Regions from separate parts of the Arthrobacter sp. FW306-07-I genome, predicted to be linked through region 2. Evidence: riboswitches for the same ligand, from Rfam matches in the RefSeq annotation. Region 2 holds a riboswitch; each other region holds the start of a gene.
The links. A riboswitch is a leader RNA that binds a small molecule or an ion and turns the genes downstream of it on or off. The one in region 2 is predicted to bind thiamine pyrophosphate.
Positions count from the first base shown of each region.

Region 1: linked by a shared signal. The riboswitch ahead of thiO (glycine oxidase ThiO) and the one ahead of thiC (phosphomethylpyrimidine synthase ThiC) in region 2 are both predicted to bind thiamine pyrophosphate.
Region 3: linked by a shared signal. The riboswitch ahead of thiC (phosphomethylpyrimidine synthase ThiC) and the one ahead of thiC (phosphomethylpyrimidine synthase ThiC) in region 2 are both predicted to bind thiamine pyrophosphate.

Region 1 is NZ_CP084550.1:2,953,529-2,959,882, forward strand. Features, by position in the region: gene LFT46_RS13595 (TetR/AcrR family transcriptional regulator) at 1-303, shown strand, start outside; gene LFT46_RS13600 (DUF3107 domain-containing protein) at 365-589, shown strand; gene LFT46_RS13605 (hypothetical protein) at 613-915, shown strand; gene LFT46_RS13610 (thiazole synthase) at 983-1,798, opposite strand; gene thiS (sulfur carrier protein ThiS) at 1,803-2,039, opposite strand; gene thiO (glycine oxidase ThiO) at 2,036-3,364, opposite strand; TPP riboswitch at 3,358-3,476, opposite strand; gene thiE (thiamine phosphate synthase) at 3,504-4,253, shown strand; gene LFT46_RS13630 (RNB domain-containing ribonuclease) at 4,293-5,774, shown strand; gene LFT46_RS13635 (DEAD/DEAH box helicase) at 6,068-6,354, shown strand, end outside.
Region 2 is NZ_CP084550.1:2,616,982-2,623,335, forward strand. Features, by position in the region: gene LFT46_RS12140 (hypothetical protein) at 167-619, opposite strand; gene LFT46_RS12145 (VOC family protein) at 764-1,639, opposite strand; gene LFT46_RS12150 (amidohydrolase family protein) at 1,739-2,821, opposite strand; TPP riboswitch at 2,902-3,009, shown strand; gene thiC (phosphomethylpyrimidine synthase ThiC) at 3,005-4,831, shown strand; gene LFT46_RS12160 (alpha/beta fold hydrolase) at 4,828-5,562, opposite strand; gene ffh (signal recognition particle protein) at 5,666-6,354, opposite strand, start outside.
Region 3 is NZ_CP084551.1:91,225-97,578, forward strand. Features, by position in the region: gene LFT46_RS21090 (sugar-binding transcriptional regulator) at 1-456, shown strand, start outside; gene xylB (xylulokinase) at 453-1,853, shown strand; gene LFT46_RS21100 (hypothetical protein) at 2,109-2,252, opposite strand; gene LFT46_RS21110 (alpha/beta fold hydrolase) at 2,606-3,430, opposite strand; TPP riboswitch at 4,037-4,146, shown strand; gene thiC (phosphomethylpyrimidine synthase ThiC) at 4,144-5,874, shown strand; gene LFT46_RS21120 (dihydrolipoamide acetyltransferase family protein) at 6,217-6,354, opposite strand, start outside.

The sequences.
Region 1 (6,354 bases), 340 kb from region 2:
GCCAGCGACGACCAGGCCCACCGGCTGGTCTTCGAATCGGACCTGATCAACGACCCCGACGTCAGCTCCCGGCTGGAAACCTTCAACCGCACCTTCGCCGATGCCATTGCACGGGTCATCGCGGAAGACACCAAACTCCCCCATCTCGAGGCGGAACTGCTGGGCCGCGGTCTGGCCGGAATGGCGCAGGTCAGCGCCCGGTACTGGCTGGAAACCGACGGCAACCTGGACCTCGATGTGGCCAGCGACCTCATCTACCGTTTAGCTTGGCGCGGAATCTCTCGCTTCCCCAAAGAGTCCTAGACTACAAATAAGACAACACCTCGTAGAGAAGTACGAGAACTTCACAGGCTGGGAGGCCCCCTTGGAAATTAAGATCGGCGTTCAGAACGTTGGCCGCGAAATCGTACTGGAATCGACCCAGGATGCCGAGACGGTGGCCAAGGTTGTCGGCGAGGCCATCAGCGAAGGCAATGAGCTGCGCCTCAAGGATGACAAGGGACGCCTGATCATCGTTCCGGGGAATGCCCTGGCGTACGTGGAAATCGGGGCAGAAGAGGTCCGCCGCGTGGGCTTCGGCCAGTTCTAGCCTGCGCCTGAAAGGGAGCATCCATGCTTTCGTTGACCATCGTGGTGCTGGTTGCAGCCGCCGGCGGTGTCATTGTCTGGGCCAATGACAAGCGCCATGCCAAGTACGGCGCCGTGCTGCCGGCGGGGATCGCCGTGGCTGTCGCGGCGCTGGCATGGATCATCCTCATGGCGGCCGGCTTCGGCTATCTGCCCGGCTTGACCTGGCTCCCCTGGGTCCTGCCCATGGTCCTTGGCATTGCTGCCGCCATCGGTGCTGTGGTCTATTTGGGCCGCACCCGCACCCGCCACGACATGGAGCGGCTGACCGCCATCCTGCGGCGCTAAGGCATCCGTAAACGGCCTGTGGCCACCACCCATCCGGGTGGTGGCCACAGCTGTTTAAGGTCCGCGGTCAGAGGAACTCCGCCCGGCCCTCCATTGCCGACGAGGCGAGGGCATGCTCCCTGCGGGGGATGCGCCCGGCCGCCCGGGCCATCCTGCCGGCGATCACGGCGTGTTTGAACGCCTCGCCCATAAGGGCGGGGTTCTGCGCCCGCGTCACGGCAGTGGCCAGCAGTACGGCGTCACAGCCCAGCTCCATGGCAAGGGCGGCGTCCGACGCCGTACCGATGCCTGCATCCAGGACCACCGGAACCGACGCACGCGAAACGATGAGCTCGATGTTGTGCGGGTTCAGGATCCCCAGGCCGGTGCCGATAGGGGCGCCCAGGGGCATCACGGCGGCGGCGCCGAGGTTTTCGAGCCGCAGCGCAAGTACGGGGTCATCGTTGGTGTAGGCGAACACCTTGAAGCCTCGGTTCACCAGCTGCTCCGTGGCTTCCACGAGCTCCACGGCGTCCGGCAGGAGGGTCTGCTCGTCGGCGATGACCTCGAGCTTCACCCAGTCCGTTTCCAGGGCTTCCCGCGCGAGTTCCGCTGTGAGCACAGCATCCCTGGCGGTGAAGCAGCCGGCGGTGTTGGGCAGCACCCGGATCCCGTGGTCCACCAGCAGCTGGAACAGCGAGCCGGTTTCGGCGGGTGAGTAGCGCCGCATGGCCACGGTGGTCAGGGCGGTGCCGGAGGCCAGGAGTGCTGCGCCCAGGCCATCCAGGCTGGGCGCCCCGCCGGTGCCCATAATGAGGCGGGATTCCAGGGCGACGCCGTCAATCACCAGGGCGTCGCCGGCACCGGGGTTTCCGGCGGGGTTGATGGTGCTGGTTTCGGTCATGGCGTCAGCCTCCCTGTACTGCTGTAACGAGTTCGATGTCGTCGCCCTCGGCGAGCGCCGTGGCGAACCATTGGCTGCGCGGCACCACCTGGGCGTTATGGGCGACGGCGACGCCCAGCTTCCCGCCGTCCGTCGCCTGCCCGTTGTCAGCCAGCGGGCGTCCGGTGACCTGGCTGACGAGTGTGGTGATGGAGGCGCCGTCGGCCACCGTGTGCGGGTTTCCGTTGAGGGTGATGTTCACGCTGTTTCCTTGGTGTGGGTGCCATTGTCGTGGAGGCCGTGGGTGGCCGTTCCCAGGCCGGAGAACCGGCCCGGGCGGAAGGGGACCCAGCGGGGGTCGGCTTTTCCGTCGAGCAGATCCGTGCAGATCGCTGCTGCAGCGGGTGTGAGCAGGACGCCGTGCCGGAAAAAACCGGTGGCGATGATGAGCCCCGGAACGTAACCGGCTTCCGTTGCGGACCCTTCGCTTCTTAAGGCCAGGTCCACCGGCACCCTTCCCAGCAGCGGCGCATTGTCCGGGGTTCCCGGGCGGGCCCGGGCCGTGCACTCCAGAAGTTCGAGCTCGGCGACCGCGGGCACCAGCGCCTGGGCATCGCGCAGCAGCTGGTAGACGCCGCCGGCACTGACGGCGTCGGACAGGGCGTCCTCGCGCTGGGTGGCTCCGATCACCACGGTCCCGTCCCGGCGCGGAACGATGTACACCGGAACTCCGTGCACCAGTCCCCGCACCGTTGCGGTCACCAGGGGCTGGAGGTGGCCGGGCACTGCAAGCCGGAGGATGTCCCCGTGGACGGGACGCAGGGGCAGCTCGAGGCCATGGGGGAGGTCCGCGAGCGCCCCCGCCTGCAGCCCGTTGGCCACCACGGTTTCCGCTGCCAGGACGGTGCCGCCACCGGCGAGCCGAACCCCCGTAACGATGCCGTCCTCCCACAACAGCCCGCTTGCCCGCTCCGGCACTGCGTAACCGTCCACTGCCCCTGCCACGGCCAGGTGGTGCGTTTCGCGGACGCCGCCGGCCAGTGCCAGCCGCAGGGCCGCCACCAGCCGGCGGGGATCCACCTGGTGGTCCCCCGGGGTATCGAGGGCGCAGGCGATGGCGGGGCTGAGGAGGGGTTCGCGTTTGCGGGCCTCCCGGACGGTCAAGGGTTCCACGGACAGCCCGCTCGCCTGTTGAACTGTGCGCAGGTCCATCAGGGCGCGGCGGTCGGCGGCGTCGGCACCCACGGCGAGTGTCGGCGTCGTGAGGTATCCGGAATCCGTGCCCGATGCATCGGCGACGGCGGCCGCGAATGCCGGCCACCGTGACGATGCCTCCAGCATGAGTTCCAGGAGGTCCTCCTCCTGGTAGTGCAGTTCGCTCACGGGGGCCAGCATGCCGGCGGCAGCCCAGCTCGCGCCGGAACCTGGCGCGTCGTCAATGAGGACGACGGAGCGTCCGGAACGCTGCACTTCCCAGGCGATACCGTGTCCCACCACTCCCCCGCCAATGACGGCGACGTCGGCACGAAGGGTGGAGGGAATGGACGCATCAACGGACGAGGGCTGGGTGGTGCCGGGGGTACGCATCTGGGTTCCTTCCCTACGCCGGCATTAACCGGATCAGGTCAAGCGGTCGGCTCTGACGCCCTCTCAGCCCGGCGCTTTGTGACAGCTGCCGCGGGCTCCCGCAGTACCTCCCCAGTTTAGAGGAATTAGGCTTGCAGGCATGAATGCGACCACCCCTTCCCTTCCCGCAGGTTCCCACGCTCCGGCCGGCGGAGTTGCCAATGCCGAGGTTGTCAACGCCCGCGACAGCGAGGCCCTCAAGGCTGCCCGCCTGTATCTCTGCACCGATGCACGGCGGGACCGCGGCGATTTTGCGGAGTTCGTGGACGCGGCATTTGCCGGCGGCGTGGACATCATTCAGCTGCGCGACAAGACCATCGAGGCAGCCGAGGAACTGGACCTTTTGGCTGTGCTGAAGGAAGTGGCGGTGCGGCACGGCAAGCTGTGGGCGGTCAACGACCGCGCCGACATCGCTGTGCTTTCCGGGGCCCCGGTGTTCCATATCGGCCAGAAGGACCTGCCGCTGGCGGCCGCACGCACGCTGGTCGACGGCAACGCCGCCATCGGACTCTCCAGCCATACACCCGAACAGGTGGATGCCGCCCTTGCCGCAACTGCCGCACCGTCCGGGCTGGACTACTTCTGCGTGGGCCCCGTCTGGGCTACGCCCACCAAACCCGGCAGGGCCGCCGTCGGTCCCGAACTGGTCAAGTACGCGGCCGAGGCGTCACGGCAGGCTGCGGACCCGGTGCCCTGGTTTGCCATCGGCGGCATCGACCACGGCAACGTCCGCCATGTGGCGGAGGCGGGTGCGCGCAGGATCGTGGTGGTCCGGGCCATCACCGAAGCCCCTGATCCCGCCGCCGCTGCTGCCTCCCTCCTCGACGCGCTGGACGCTGCCGGTTCCTGAGCCTGCTTAATCGCGGAACTTGGGGCTACGCTGAATTTTGTGTCACATCATCGGCTGGCTCCCAACGTCCACGACCATAAGAACGCCTTGGAAGAGGCGTTGGGCCTGCTGCGGACGGAGCTTGAGCTTCCGGGTCCTTATCCCGCCGAAGCCGTGGAAGACGCCCTGGCTGCCGTTGCGGCGCTGCAGCTGCCGTCCTACGACCTGACCGCCGTCGAGTTTGTCACCATCGACCCGGCGTCCTCCACGGACCTGGACCAGGCAGTGTTCATTGAATTGGACGGGGATGGCTACCGCGTGATGTACGCGATCGCCGATGTTCCAGCCTTCGTTGCGCCGGGAGGCCCCCTGGACGCGGAGACGCGGCGGCGCGGACAGACGTTCTACGCTCCTGACGGCCGGATCCCGCTTCACCCGGAGATCATCAGCGAAGGGGCCGGGAGCCTGCTGCCCGGCCAGGAGTGTTCGGCCTTCGTCTGGGATTTCACGCTCGACGGCGAAGCAACCGTACTGACGGTCAGCGTCCGTCGCGCGCGGGTCCGCAGCCGCGACAAGCTCAGCTACCGGGGCGCCCAGGCAGCCCTCGACGCCGGGACCGCCCCGCCCGTGCTCCAGCTGCTCCGTGAGGTGGGCCTGAAGCGGGTGGCACTGGAACGGGCGCGTGAAGGTGCAAGCCTGAACATGCCTGAGCAGGAGATTGTCCAGCTGCCCGACGGCGGCTACCGGATTGACGCTGTTCCACAGCTTCCGGTGGAGGACTGGAACGCGCAGATTTCGCTGATGACCGGGATGGCGGCGGCGCAGCTCATGCTGGAGGGCAAGGTGGGCATCCTGCGCACCATGCCGGCCCCGGACGAACGGTCCCTGAAGCATTTTCGCCTGCAGACCGGGGTGCTGGGCAGGCCATGGGACGGCGAAGTCAGCTATGGCGAGTATCTGCGGTCCCTGGACCCCACCGATCCGCGGCAGCTGGCCATCATGCATTCGGCAGGCATGCTGTTCCGCGGAGCCTCCTACACCGCCTTCGACGGGACCGTCCCCGAGGATGGGATCCAGTCCGCCATCGGCGCTGCCTATGCCCACACCACCGCGCCGCTGCGCCGGTTAGTGGACCGCTTCGTGCTGGTCATCTGCGAGGCCCTGAGCAACGGCGGCGATGTTCCCGGCTGGGCGCGGGAGGCCCTGCCGCTGCTGCCGGGCATCATGGCAGGCTCGGACCAACTGGCGTCACGGATGGAACGCCTGGCCCTGGATACCGTGGAGGCGGCCCTGCTGCTGAACCACATCGGGCAGGAGTTCGACGCGATCGTGATCTCCGGGTCCAAGCCGCAGAACGGGAACAGTAACGGCAACGGGAAAAACGGCAAGTACGGCAACGGCAGCTCCGGGATCATCCAGATTGCCGAACCCGCAGTGACGGCGCGCTGCGCCGGCGAGCTGGAGTCCGGCACCAAGGTCCGGGTCCGGCTGGTGTCCTCAGACATCACCACGCGGGAGATCCACTTCGAACTCGTCTCCTAAAGGGCCGGCGGAACGCCCCGGGCGGGAGGAAACCGTGTTTCCACGCCCATGCGGCTAGACTTGAAGGGTAGAACTGGATGCCCGGTCGTTGATTTCCTCGATTTGAAACCAACAAGCCCGCCCCTACGCGATCTTGAGATTTACCCGTTGGTCACCAGTGCCAGCATTTAGATAGCCCGCGATCGGCTTCCACTGGAATCGCTTGCGCGCCTGAGCGTGCTCCGGAGCGGCCAGCTTTGGCCGGCCCGTTGAGCAGGCAGCGCCATTGCCCAAATGAATAAGGAAACTCCCCTGTGAGTGAATTGCATACCCACCAGCTCCTCAGCGATGAGTCCGGCACGGAAACTATCGAGCCGGAAGAAACCATCATCTCCGACGAGACGCCCCACGAGATCGCGGAGAAGTCCTTTGCCGACTACAACGTGCGCGCGGACATCGTTGAGTCCCTGGCGGACGCCGGGATTACCCACCCGTTCCCCATCCAGGCCATGACCCTGCCGGTGGCTCTTGCCGGCCATGACATCATCGGCCAGGCCAAGACCGGCACCGGCAAGACCCTCGGCTTCGGTATTCCCGCACT
Region 2 (6,354 bases):
GGGCCGTACTTGCGGGCTCGAGGGACAGGATCCGGACGCGGAGAGAGGGGCCGCGCAGATCGAGTACCTGTCCATTGTGCCAGATGAGCGCGGTTAATTCGACTTGGCGCGGGCGTGGCTGGCGCGCCGGCCATACGGGGAGCGCCGAAGGGTTCCAGGACCCGGCTCAGGCGGACCAGACGTACAGTCCGGTCCGTTCTGAATCGTCGATTCCGGCGGCGAGCTGCGCCAGTTGCTGCACATAGGTCCGGGCCTGGCCTGTGTCGAAGGGCATGTCCTCCTGGGCGGCCCACTGTTCGGCAACGTCGTCGAGGACGTTGCCTTCGCCTTCGGTTTCGTATGAGAGCAGATCCGCCAGGGCGCGGACCATAGCCGGCGGCACGGCGAGGAGCGAATCGCTGGCAACGTCCACCATGGTCAGCTCGTAGTCGGCGCCGCCCGCGTGGACGGCCGTTCCCGCCAGGTCGCCCAGCTGCTCAACCTCGAAGTCGCTGATTCCCTGGATCCGCACCGCATGGGCGGCAGGGCCGCCAGCCGCGGAGCCGCTGCCCTCGTCGAGGATGCCGGCGCGTTTCAGCGCGGCGTCATGGGTGGCGACAAAGATCTCGGTGAAGCCCATGGGGTTGCCCTTCTTCCGTTGGCGGGACAGCGCGCCGGGCGCTGCCCGGCCGTACGGGATCAGCCTAGTAGTTGCCCGCCTGCCCGCGCACGCCGGACCCTTTCTGTGCTGCCCCGCCGTGCAAACGGGGGCCAAGTCCACCCGTCAGCGGACGGCTACCCGGATCCGGTTGCGCCACGGGTCCTCGAAGCGGAGCTCGGCACCGGTGTGGTGCGAGGCCACTCCGGCAACCTTGAGGCGGTCCGCCAGCGCCCCGACGTCGTCCCCTGAAGGAACTTCAATCAGCACCTCACCGAGCCCCAGGGTGTCCTTGCGCGGCCCGGCACCGCGGCTGTTCCAGACGTTCATTGCCATGTGGTGGTGGTAGCGGCCGGCGGAAACAAACAATGCCTGCCCGTGCCAGCCGGCCGTCTTTTCGAAGCCGAGGGTTCCCACGTAGAAGTCCCGGGCGGCCTGGACGTCACCCACCTGGAGGTGCACGTGGCCAACGCCTGCGGTTGTCCGGCGCTGGCCTTCCAGCGACTCTTCGGTGAGGTACTGCTCCAGGTAGCGCTGCGGCGGGAGGGCAAGGCTGTCCATGACGACGTCCGTCCCGTTCCAGGACCAGTTGCTGCGCGGGCGGTCCCAGTACAGTTCAATGCCGTTGCCCTCGGGGTCGGTGAAATAGAAGGCCTCGCTCACCAAGTGGTCGGCGCTGCCGGTGAAGGACCGCGGCTCGTACTGGGCGGCCGTGGCGACGGTGGCGGCCAGGGAAGCCTGGTCTTCGAACAGCAGGGCGGTGTGGAACAGGCCCGCCTCTCCCCTGCCGGGAATATGCAGTCCCGGCGCCGGGGCCAGGTGGACCAGCGGCCTGCCGAGCCGGCCAAGGTAGAGTCCGCCGTCCTGCTCAGCCACCACCTCGAGTCCCAGCGCGCGCTGGTAGTAGTCGGCCATGAGCTTCATGTCGCCCACCTTGAGCATCACGGTGCCCATGGCGAGGTCGGCAGGAAGAAGATCCTGGCTGCTGGCTGCTGCGGTCATTGATGGCTCCTTGTGTTGGAGGCCGTCCCAATGGCGGCCTGTCACACATTAAAATTACTTGAACCTTCAATTTATTCCAAGTCCCCAAGGGCCCTCTGGTCAGCGGATGATGCGGCCGCCCAGCACCACATGCTCAAGCGACCTGATGGTCTCCGGCACGGCCCGGGGGTCTTCCCGGCACACCACCGCGTCGGCCCGCGCTCCTTCCGCCAGGACGCCCGCCCCCAGCCAGGTCCGGGCGGCCCAGCATGCGGCATCCAGTGCTGCAGTCATTGGCAGGCCGGCGCCGTGCAGTTCAAGGATTTCGTCCGCGATCCTGCCGTGGCGGATTGTGCTGCCGGCATCGGTTCCGGCAAAGATGCGCACGCCGGCTGCGTGGGCCTCGGCCACCCGTTCCAGCCTGCGTTCCCACAGGGCGCGCATGTGGGCGGCGTAGCGCGGGAACTTGGAATCCGCCTGCGCCGCGATGTCCGGAAAGGTGGCGATATTGATGAGGGTGGGCACGATCGGTATGCCCTGTTCGGCGAACCGGGGCAGGTGGCGGGGCAGGAGGCCCGTGGCATGTTCAATGCAGTCGATTCCGGCATCCAGCATCAGGTCCAGGGTGTCCTCGGCGAAACAGTGGGCGGTCACCCGGGCACCTTCGTCATGCGCTGCCTGGACGGCGTCACGGACGACGGCGGCGGGAAAGGAAGGGGCCAGGTCACCGGCGCCGCGGTCAATCCAGTCCCCCACCAGCTTGACCCAGCCGTCGCCGTCGCGCGCCTGCTTGCGGACGGCCTCCACGAGGCCCTCCGGCTCCACTTCCTCCGCGAAGCCGCGCAGGTAGCGCCGCGTTCGGGCGATGTGCCGCCCGGCACGGATCAGCAGCGGGAAATCCCTGCCGCCCTGCATCCAGCGGGTGTCGGCCGGTGAACCGGCGTCACGGACCAGCAGGGTTCCTGCGTTGAGGTCAGCCAGGGCCTGCTCCGCAGCCGTGGCGGCTTCAACGGGGCCGCCCGGTCCCAGCCCGATGTGGCAGTGCGCGTCAACGAAACCCGGCAGTACCCAGCCATGGAGGACCCTGCCCGGCTCCTCCGCAGGCTTGTTGAAGCTGAGCCTGCCGTCCACTGACCAGAGCCCGTTCCGGACGGTGTCCGGACCGGTCAGGACCGGTCCGCTGAATTCAATCACTTGTGGCATCAGGACTTCCTTTCGCTGCCCGGACAGGCTAGCACCGCGGATTGTGACAACGCCGTCCCAGGGGCCTGTGGTAGCTTCGTTCCTGACCACACGGGTGCCCCTGCAGGGGCTGAGATCGGGCTGACGCGGCCTGCGACCGTTGAACCTGTCCGGGTAATGCCGGCGAAGGAAGTGAGTATTCCCTTGAGTACACAAAACACCCAGTTGAACGCTGCCCAAATCCAGGCAGAAACAAGAACGGACGCTCAGACAACACTCCAGGCGACCCAGTCCCTGAAGTCGCATTCGCTGGCCTTCATCGAAGATCCCGGCGCCGGGATCCGGGTGCCGGTAACGGAAATTTCCCTTGAGCCATCCCCCAACGGCCGGCCCAACGAACCGTTCCGCACCTACCGGACAGCGGGGCCGGGCAGCGACCCCGTCCGGGGCCTTCAGCCCTTCCGTTCGGAGTGGATTGAGGCACGGGCAGACACCGAGGCGTACACCGGCAGGGAGCGCAACCTGCTCGATGACGGCCGCTCGGCAGTCCGCCGGGGTGCCGCCTCTGCAGAATGGAAGGGCGCCCGGCCGGTGCCCCGCCGCGCCGTCGACGGCCGGACAGTGACGCAGATGCACTATGCCCGGCAGGGCATCATCACCCAGGAAATGCGGTTCGTGGCGCTGCGGGAAAACTGCGACGTCGAGCTGGTCCGCAGCGAGCTGGCCGCCGGCCGCGCGATCATCCCCAGCAACATCAACCATCCCGAGTCCGAGCCGATGATCATCGGCAAGGCCTTCCTGGTGAAGATCAACGCCAACATCGGCAACTCCGCGGTCACCAGCTCCATCGCGGAGGAGGTGGACAAGCTGCAGTGGGCCACCCAGTGGGGCGCCGACACCGTCATGGACCTGTCCACCGGCGACGACATCCACACCACCAGGGAATGGATCATCCGGAACTCCCCCGTCCCCATCGGGACAGTGCCGATCTACCAAGCCCTGGAAAAGGTCAACGGCGAGGCCAACGCGCTGACATGGGAGATTTTCCGCGACACTGTCATTGAACAGTGCGAGCAGGGCGTTGACTACATGACCATCCACGCCGGCGTGCTGCTGCGGTACGTCCCGCTCACAGCCAACCGCGTAACGGGCATCGTCTCGCGCGGCGGCTCGATCATGGCCGGCTGGTGCCTGGCCCACCACCAGGAAAACTTCCTGTACACGCACTTCGATGAGCTATGCGAGATCTTCGCGAAGTACGACGTTGCGTTTTCCCTGGGTGACGGTCTGCGCCCCGGTTCCACCGCTGACGCCAACGACGCCGCCCAGTTCGCGGAGCTGGACACGCTGGCCGAGCTGACGCAGCGCGCCTGGGAATACGACGTGCAGGTGATGGTGGAAGGCCCTGGCCACGTCCCCTTCCACCTGGTCCGGGAAAACGTCGAGCGCCAGCAAGAGCTGTGCAAGGGCGCGCCGTTCTACACCCTGGGCCCGCTGGTGACTGATGTTGCCCCGGGCTATGACCACATCACGTCGGCCATCGGTGCCACCGAGATTGCCCGGTACGGGACCGCGATGCTCTGCTACGTCACCCCGAAGGAACACCTGGGCCTGCCCAACAAGGACGACGTGAAGACCGGCGTGATCACCTACAAGATCGCCGCCCATGCTGCGGACCTGGCCAAGGGCCACCCGGGCGCGCACGAGCGGGACGATGCGCTGTCCAAGGCCCGTTTCGAGTTCCGCTGGCGGGACCAGTTCGCGCTGTCCCTGGACCCTGTCACCGCCGAGGCGTTCCACGATGAGACGCTGCCGGCCGAGCCCGCCAAAACGGCGCACTTCTGCTCGATGTGCGGGCCTAAGTTCTGCTCCATGCGGATCAGCCAGGACATCCGTGATGAATTCGGCTCCGCGGAGGCCCAAGCGGCGCTTGCCGGCGTGGCATCGGGGATGCGGGAGAAGAGCGAGGAGTTCCTGGCCGCGGGCGGCAAGGTGTACCTGCCGGAGCTGCGGGTTCCCGCGGAAAGCTAGGACGCCCGGGCCGGCTGGCTCCGGCTGACCTGTCGAATGAACTGCCGGATTGCCTGGTCCCCCTCCGGGGAGTCCTGGGGCCGGTGCCCTCCCGCGGCAACGCGGTGCAGGGCGCCGGTTTCCCGGAGGTACCCGGCGATTTCCTCATACAGCGGCTCCCAGCCGCCGGTCAGGACCAGCGTGGGCACGCCGGGGACGATGTGCAGCGGCGCCTCCCACGACGGCGACTGGAGCCGGAGCCTGCGGGCGGACCTCTTCTCCTCGGCGGTGGCCGGCTCCTGGAGGTCCGTGGCGTAGACCCGGCGGACGAATTCGCGCTGGAAGTCCTCGTCACTTAGCTGGTGGCGCACCTCGAAGAGGGGCTGCATCAAGCTGATGTGGGCGGCTGTGGCCGGCAGTTCCGCGGTCAGCGACAGGCACGCCGGTTCCACCAGGGTCAATGAGAAGACCAGGTCCGGGCGTTCCACCGCGGCCATCATGGCGGCGATTGCCCCTTGGGAATGGGCCACAACGTGCCCGCCGGCGGCGCCGCGGCCGTCATCGGCGAGGGAGCGCAGGATGATGGCGGTGTCTGCGGCGAAGGAGGACTCCAGCGGCTCCGCGACGGCATCGTAGCCGTGCCGCCGGAGGAACAGGGCGTCATAGGACAGTGCCATGCCGTGCTGGCGGGGCCACGCGGCAGCACCAAAGTTTCCGGCGCCGTGCACGAACACTACCCTCTGCTTGAACATGTCCCAACCCTATTCCACGGTGCCGACATCCCCACCGAAAAGCGCCAGGTGTCGTCTTGAGCAATCAAAACGACACCTGGCGCTGCACGATGATGGTGAACTGCTACTTGCCCAGGAACTTGTCGAAGCCCTTGGGAAGGTTCAGCTGGGACGGGTCGAAGTCGCCGCCCTGCTGGCCGAAGGCGGCCCCGGTGGGCAGTGCCTTGGCCGCATTGGCGCGCCGGGCTTCGGCTTCCTTGCGCTCCTGCGCAGCCTTGGCCGGGTTGCCGGACTTTGCCTTCTTCTTGGGCGCGTTCTTGGCGTTCTTCCGGGCACCGCCGCCGGCACCAGGCAGGCCGGGCATCCCGGGCATTCCCGGCATGCCGCCCTGGGCCATCTTCTTCATCATCTTCTGGGCCTGCGCAAACCGCTCCAGCAAGCCGTTGACCTCCGACACGTGGACGCCGGAACCACGGGCGATGCGGGCGCGCCGCGAGCCGTTGATGATCTTCGGGGCAAGCCGCTCGTGGGGGGTCATGGACCGCACGATTGCCTCGACGCGGTCAATCTCCCGCTCGTCGAACTGCTCCAGCTGCTGCCGGATGTTCTGCGCGCCAGGCATCATCATGAGCATTTTCTTCATGGAGCCCATGTTGCGGATCTGCTGCATCTGGGCGAGGAAGTCCTCGAGGGTGAAGTCTTCCTGGTCGGCGAACTTCTTCGCCATCCGGGCCGCTTCATCCTTGTCCCAAGCCTTCTCAGCCTGTTCGATGAGCGTGAGGATGTCGCCCATGTCCAGGATGCGCGAGGCCA
Region 3 (6,354 bases), on a different replicon from region 2:
TGGCCGTTGTGGTCGCCCTTGGTCGTTGAGGATCCGAGGACGGCATCGGGACTGCGCCGCCAACCGGAGATCGCCGGGGCCTTGGCCAAGGCTGACTCCCTTGACCTGGCCGTCGTGGCAATCGGCGCCTGGAAGGCCGGCAGCTCCACGGTATGGGAGAGGGCAGACCCGGCAGTGCGCGAGGAAGCGGTGCTGGCCGGGGCCATAGCGGAATGTTCGGGACGGCTGCTTAACTCAGCGGGTGCCCCGGTCGAATCCGGGCTGAACGAGCGCATCATAGCCGTCACTATCAAGCAACTGCAGCGCACCCCCCAGGTGATAGCCATCGCCCAGGGGGAAGCCAGGGCGGAGGCAGTGCGTGCCGTGGCCAGGGCCGGCTTTGTCACCACGTTGATCATTGATGAGCCGCTGGCCAAAGCCCTCAATGACATGAGAGATGAGGAGAAAAACCAATGAGCACGGTCATCGGAGTGGATTCCTCCACCCAGTCCTGCAAAGTTCTCGCCGTGGATGCACAGAGCGGAGACGTCATCTCTTCGGCAGCGGCCCCGCACCCCGACCGCACATCGGTGCACCCCCTAGTCTGGACATCCGCCCTGCGTGAATCGTGGCAGGCAGCCGGCGCGGACCGTCTGGGTGGTTCCGTTGCTGCCGTCAGTGTTGCCGCCCAGCAGCATGGAATGGTCGCCCTCGACAGTTCCAGAACACCCGTGTATGAGGCTCTGCTGTGGAATGACACCCGCAGCGCTGAAGACGCGGAGCGGCTCCGGGAAGAACTGGGACCCGAAAGGTGGGTCGACGCCGTCAACCTTGTCCCTGTCGCTTCGTTCACCATCACCAAACTGGCATGGCTGGCACGTAACGAACCGGACGCTGCGAATCGGATCGCACAAGTAGTGCTGCCTCATGACTGGCTCAACGGCGCTCTGGGCGGCGAGTTCACCACCGACCGAAGCGACGCCTCGGGCACCGGCTACTATTCCGCCGTGACCAGCACCTACCGAACCGACCTGCTGGAACGCTTCTTCGGACGCGTTCCTCAGCTTCCACGGGTAGTGCCCTCTGACGAACCGGCCGGAAGCGTGCAAAGTGGGTGGGGAATTGACGGGGCGCTCCTGGGAGCAGGTGCAGGTGATAACGCCGCAGCAGCCCTGGGACTGGGCGTCCGGCCCGGCGAAATCGTCGTCTCGATCGGAACCTCCGGAACCGTCTTCACCACAACACCATCCGCCGTCCCGGATCCGACCGGGGCGGTCGCCGGCTTCGCGGACGCCACGGGCAACCAGTTACCCCTCCTGGCCATGCTCAATTCCGCCCGGGTCATGACCGCGACCGCCTCAATGCTTGACATAGACCTGTCGGCACTTGATTCCCTCGCAATGGCCGCCGACCCGGACGCAGGAGGGCTGACATTCCTTCCGTATCTGGACGGGGAGCGGAGCCCCAACCTTCCCCACGCGACCGGATCCCTGACCGGACTGCGCAGAAGCAACATGACCCCGCAGAACCTCGCCCGCGCCTCCGTTCTGGGTGTACTCAATTCACTGGCCGACGCCATCGACATTCTTAAACAGTCCGGTGTGGCGCCGGATAAAGTGCTGCTGATCGGCGGAGGATCGAAGTCCAGGGCACTGCGCCAGGCCGCAGCCAGCATTTTCGGGATGCCCGTCGAGATCCCGACAACCAAAGAATACGTGGCGCTAGGGGCTGCTAGACAAGCGGCATGGGCCGCCTCCGGAAGCCTTCCCGACTGGCACCGAAGCGTTGAAGCGGCCTACGAACCCGACGGACACTGGGGCTCCGAGGCCCGGGGACGCTACATCGAGACACGCAAAAACGTCTACGGACTCTGAGCTACTTCTGAGTTCGATCTATAGAAGCTGCTCCCTGGAGCTGGCATGGAGACCATCGCCGGTTTTGGCGGGAGCAAGGATCGGGGCGCGTTGTACACAAGGGGGGACAGCCTATGAGCTGTGCAGAGGGCTCCACGTGCCCGCCAGCGTGCACAACCGGCCCAACCTCGGCTTCAGGGACATTTCATCTTTGGATCCGGTCCTCCTTGGAGGAGCCGACGAGGCGCTGCCGCACCTGTGGGAAGGCGTGGTGGGTCAGGAGAGTCGCCGGAACTGGCCGGGCTTCACATGTAGGAGGATGGGCAGCCCCAACTGAACGGGTGAGTCACCGATGGGTTGGTCGAGCAGTTCGTTGATCGATCTCTGCCCTTCCAGTTCCCCGGACTTGGTCCTTTCCATATCTTTCACCCTAGACGGCTGGGGCTGCCGTGGGACCTGAACCGCGCGGCCGGCCCAACCGCTGGCGTTCTCTGCCCGGAAAGCCCAGATCATTGAGGCAAGGACGGCGTTCGGAACTGGTTGCGGCGCGCTCTACCAGTTCTGCAGCCTGTTCCGACGTACCTGTTCCGACATATGGGTGTTCCGGTCCCTTGTAGGCGCAGCGCTCCGTGGCCAGGGGGATCCCTTCCCTCCGGTGTTCTTTGATGAGGGAACGTTCGAATTCTGCGATGACGCCTATACGGAAAGCATGACGTTAGGCCCTGGGGGAGTACCCACCCGTAAGTGGAGCGGGGGTGGGCCGGGGGCACCTGTCACGAGCGGGCGTCGAGGTAGTGCAGAATCGCCCGGGCCGTTTCCTCCGGAGCGCTGAGGTGGGGGCAGTGGCCGGTGGCATGGAGTTGCGTCAGGGTGCTGTGTTGCACATTCTTGTGCAGGTAGGCGCCCACTTCCGGCGGGGCAAGCCGATCGTCCGAGCACTGCAGAATCAGGCAGTTGGTGCGCACCTTTTTCAGTTCAGGGCGGGAGTCGGAAAAGAAGGTTACCCCGGCGAAGTGCCGTGCGATGGACGGATCTGTCCGGCAGAAGCTCACCCGCAGGTCCTCCGCTAATTCCGGCTCCTGCTGGTTGCCCATCACCATGGGCGCTACGGCCGCGGCCCAGGCGAAATAGTTGCTGTCTAGAGATGCCAGCAGGCCCTCGATGTCTTCCCGCGAAAATCCGCCCACGTAGCCGTCGTAGGGGTCATCCGTATGACGGGGTGAAGGGGCAAGCAGGACCAGGTGGGAGAAACGGTCCGGGTCCTGCACTGCCGCGATCATGGCAATCATCGTGCTGACACTATGGCCCACCAGGATGACGTTCTCAAGGCCGAGAGCGGCGCAAATCTCCAGCAGGTCCGACGCGTACCCGTCCAGGGTTCCGTACTTCTCCCAGTCATAGGCACTGATGTCCGAGTGCCCTGCACCAACATGGTCAAAAAGCACCAGCCGGTAATCATCAACGAAATAGGGCAGTAGCTTCCGCCACATCGCCTGATCGCAGCCAAAACCGTGGGCAAACATCATCACAGGCCCATCATCCCGGCCGAACATGGTGACATTGTTCCGGCCGATTACCGCAGCAGCTGCTTCGATCACGTTCACGTTCTCACTGACCCTCGCTAATTGGCGTCCTGCCCCAGACTATCCACGGGAAATAGAGAATCCCAGGGATCCTTCCACTATGGCCTTTAAGGTGACGTCGATTCAGCCCGTTACATGCCCAAGGCTCCGTCAACGTGCTTAGGCTCAGACAAGCTGACCGTGGTGACTCTATTCCGTCCACAGCTGGGGTCAAGTGGGGTTAGCCACGGCTGGAGGTCGGGAGCCGTTGGGGTAGCTCCCATTGCAGCAGTAGCCCCGGGTGTGGGCGCAGGCGGGACCAAGCCTTTCAGTGGCCCCGGATCCAAGTTCCTCTTTCTGGACCCAAGTCAAGACGCCCGGTGCCAGGTTTGGGTGTGCCCTATTCGGGCGGTGTGAGCTGTCATCCAGATCTCTACTTTCAGTAGACCATCTTTTTAAGAGGGCCTGCTGTCCGAGATCTCCACGGCAGCTCAAGAGAGTTGCTGCGGCGATCTCAGACAGCGGAATTAGTGGATTCTTCTACGCTGCCAAGGCTGGTTGTTGATAACCCAGATGACCAACGCCCCGGAAGCACTGTCAGTGGGGGCCTGTTGCGTCTCGCCGACTGCTCTGTAAGGTTGGTCACATCCACACGGGGGCCCTGGTGCAGGGGCTGAGATCGGGCTGATGCAGTTCGTGACCGTTGAACCTGTCCGGGTCATGCCGGCGAAGGAAGTAGGAAATCACTCATGAACGCCATGAATTCGCATTCGCTCGCGTATGCCCATGACCCGGAACACGCCATTAGCGTCCCTGTCACGGAGATCGCTTTGGAGGATTCGCCGAACGGGGTGAAGAATCCTCCCTTCACGGTCTACCGGACAGCGGGGCCTGGCAGTGATCCGGTGATGGGCTTGGAGCCGTTCCGGTCCGAATGGATCGAATTGCGGGCCGATACCGAGCCTTACGGTGGCCGGGAACGGAACCTGCTCGATGACGGCAGGTCCGCGGTGCGGCGCGGTGCTGCGTCGGCCGAGTGGAAGGGTGCCCAGCCTGTTCCCCGGCGTGCCGTCGACGGCAGGACCGTCACCCAGATGCACTACGCCAAACGGGGCATCATCACCCCGGAGATGCGGTTCGTGGCGGTGCGGGAGAACTGCGACGTTGAACTGGTCCGCTCCGAAGTCGCCGCCGGCCGGGCGATCATTCCGAACAACATCAACCACCCCGAGTCCGAGCCGATGATCATCGGTAAGGCGTTCCTGGTGAAGATCAACGCCAACATCGGCAACTCTGCGGTGACCTCCTCCATTGCCGAGGAGGTGGACAAGCTGCAGTGGGCGGCCCAGTGGGGCGCCGACACGGTGATGGATCTCTCCACGGGCGATGACATCCACACGACCCGTGAGTGGATCATCCGTAACTCTCCGGTCCCGATTGGCACGGTGCCGATCTACCAGGCGCTGGAAAAGGTCAACGGGCAGGCCAACGAGCTGACGTGGGAGATCTACCGGGACACCGTGATCGAGCAGTGCGAGCAGGGTGTGGACTACATGACCGTCCACGCCGGGGTCCTGCTCCGGTACGTTCCGCTGACCGCCAACAGGGTGACCGGGATCGTGTCCCGTGGCGGGTCGATCATGGCCGGCTGGTGCCTGGCGCACCATCAGGAAAACTTCCTCTACACGCACTTCGACGAACTGTGCGAGATTTTCGCCAAGTACGACGTCGCGTTCTCCCTGGGTGACGGTCTGCGCCCGGGTTCCACGGCGGATGCCAACGACGCGGCCCAGTTCGCTGAACTGGACACCCTGGCCGAACTGACCAAGCGGGCCTGGAAGTATGACGTGCAGGTCATGGTCGAAGGACCCGGTCACATCCCGTTCCACCTGGTCCGTGAAAACGTCGAACGTCAGCAGGAACTCTGCGACGGGGCACCCTTTTACACCCTGGGGCCGTTGGTAACCGATGTTGCACCGGGGTATGACCACATCACCTCCGCGATCGGGGCCACGGAGATTGCCCGGTACGGCACCGCCATGCTGTGCTACGTCACGCCTAAGGAGCACCTCGGGTTGCCGAACAAGGATGACGTGAAGACCGGAGTGATCACGTACAAGATCGCGGCCCATGCAGCGGATCTCGCCAAGGGCCACCCGGGCGCGCATGAACGCGACGACGCCCTCTCTAAGGCCCGGTTCGAGTTCCGGTGGCGCGACCAGTTCGCGCTGTCCCTGGACCCGGTCACGGCGGAGGAGTTCCATGACGAGACGCTGCCCGCGGAGCCGGCGAAGACGGCGCATTTCTGTTCGATGTGCGGGCCGAAGTTCTGTTCCATGCGGATCAGCCAAGACATCCGGGACCAGTTCGGTGGAGCATCCGAGCAGGAAGTAATCGCGGGCATGAACGCCAAAAGCGCAGAGTTCCGCGAAGCCGGTGGCAAGGTTTACCTCCCCGAACCCGCCCGCCTCAACCCCTAGAAATGGCGAGGGCCTGCGACTGCCGCCGCGGGCCCTCGCATAGGACCTTTCCGTGCACGGAGCCTCGACTGCCACGGCAGCTCACTGGGCGGCGGGGGAACGTCGACACCGCAACGCCCGTGGGGTGGATGCTGTTCACGACCATGGCAGCCCATGGGAAAGCTCGTGGGCCTAACTGGGAAGGTCTAATGTGGTGGTGCGGGTTGGCCCGGGGGCTTTCCGGGCAACATAACGCTCCAGGTGTTGCGGTCCGACGGGCTGGTTTTGTCTCAAAGCCGGGGAGTGGCAGGACTCTTTAGTTGATGCTGTCGCCATGATCGCCTTCTGTGAGGGGTTGCTTGCCTAGGGCGTGGTGATGGGGGCTTCGAGGAGTTCCTTGAGCCTTTTTAGGAAGACGGCCCCCATGGATCCGTCTACGGCCCGGTGGTCGCAGGTGAGGGTGAGTTCGGATATGGGGCGCCATTCGGCGTGGCCGTCCAG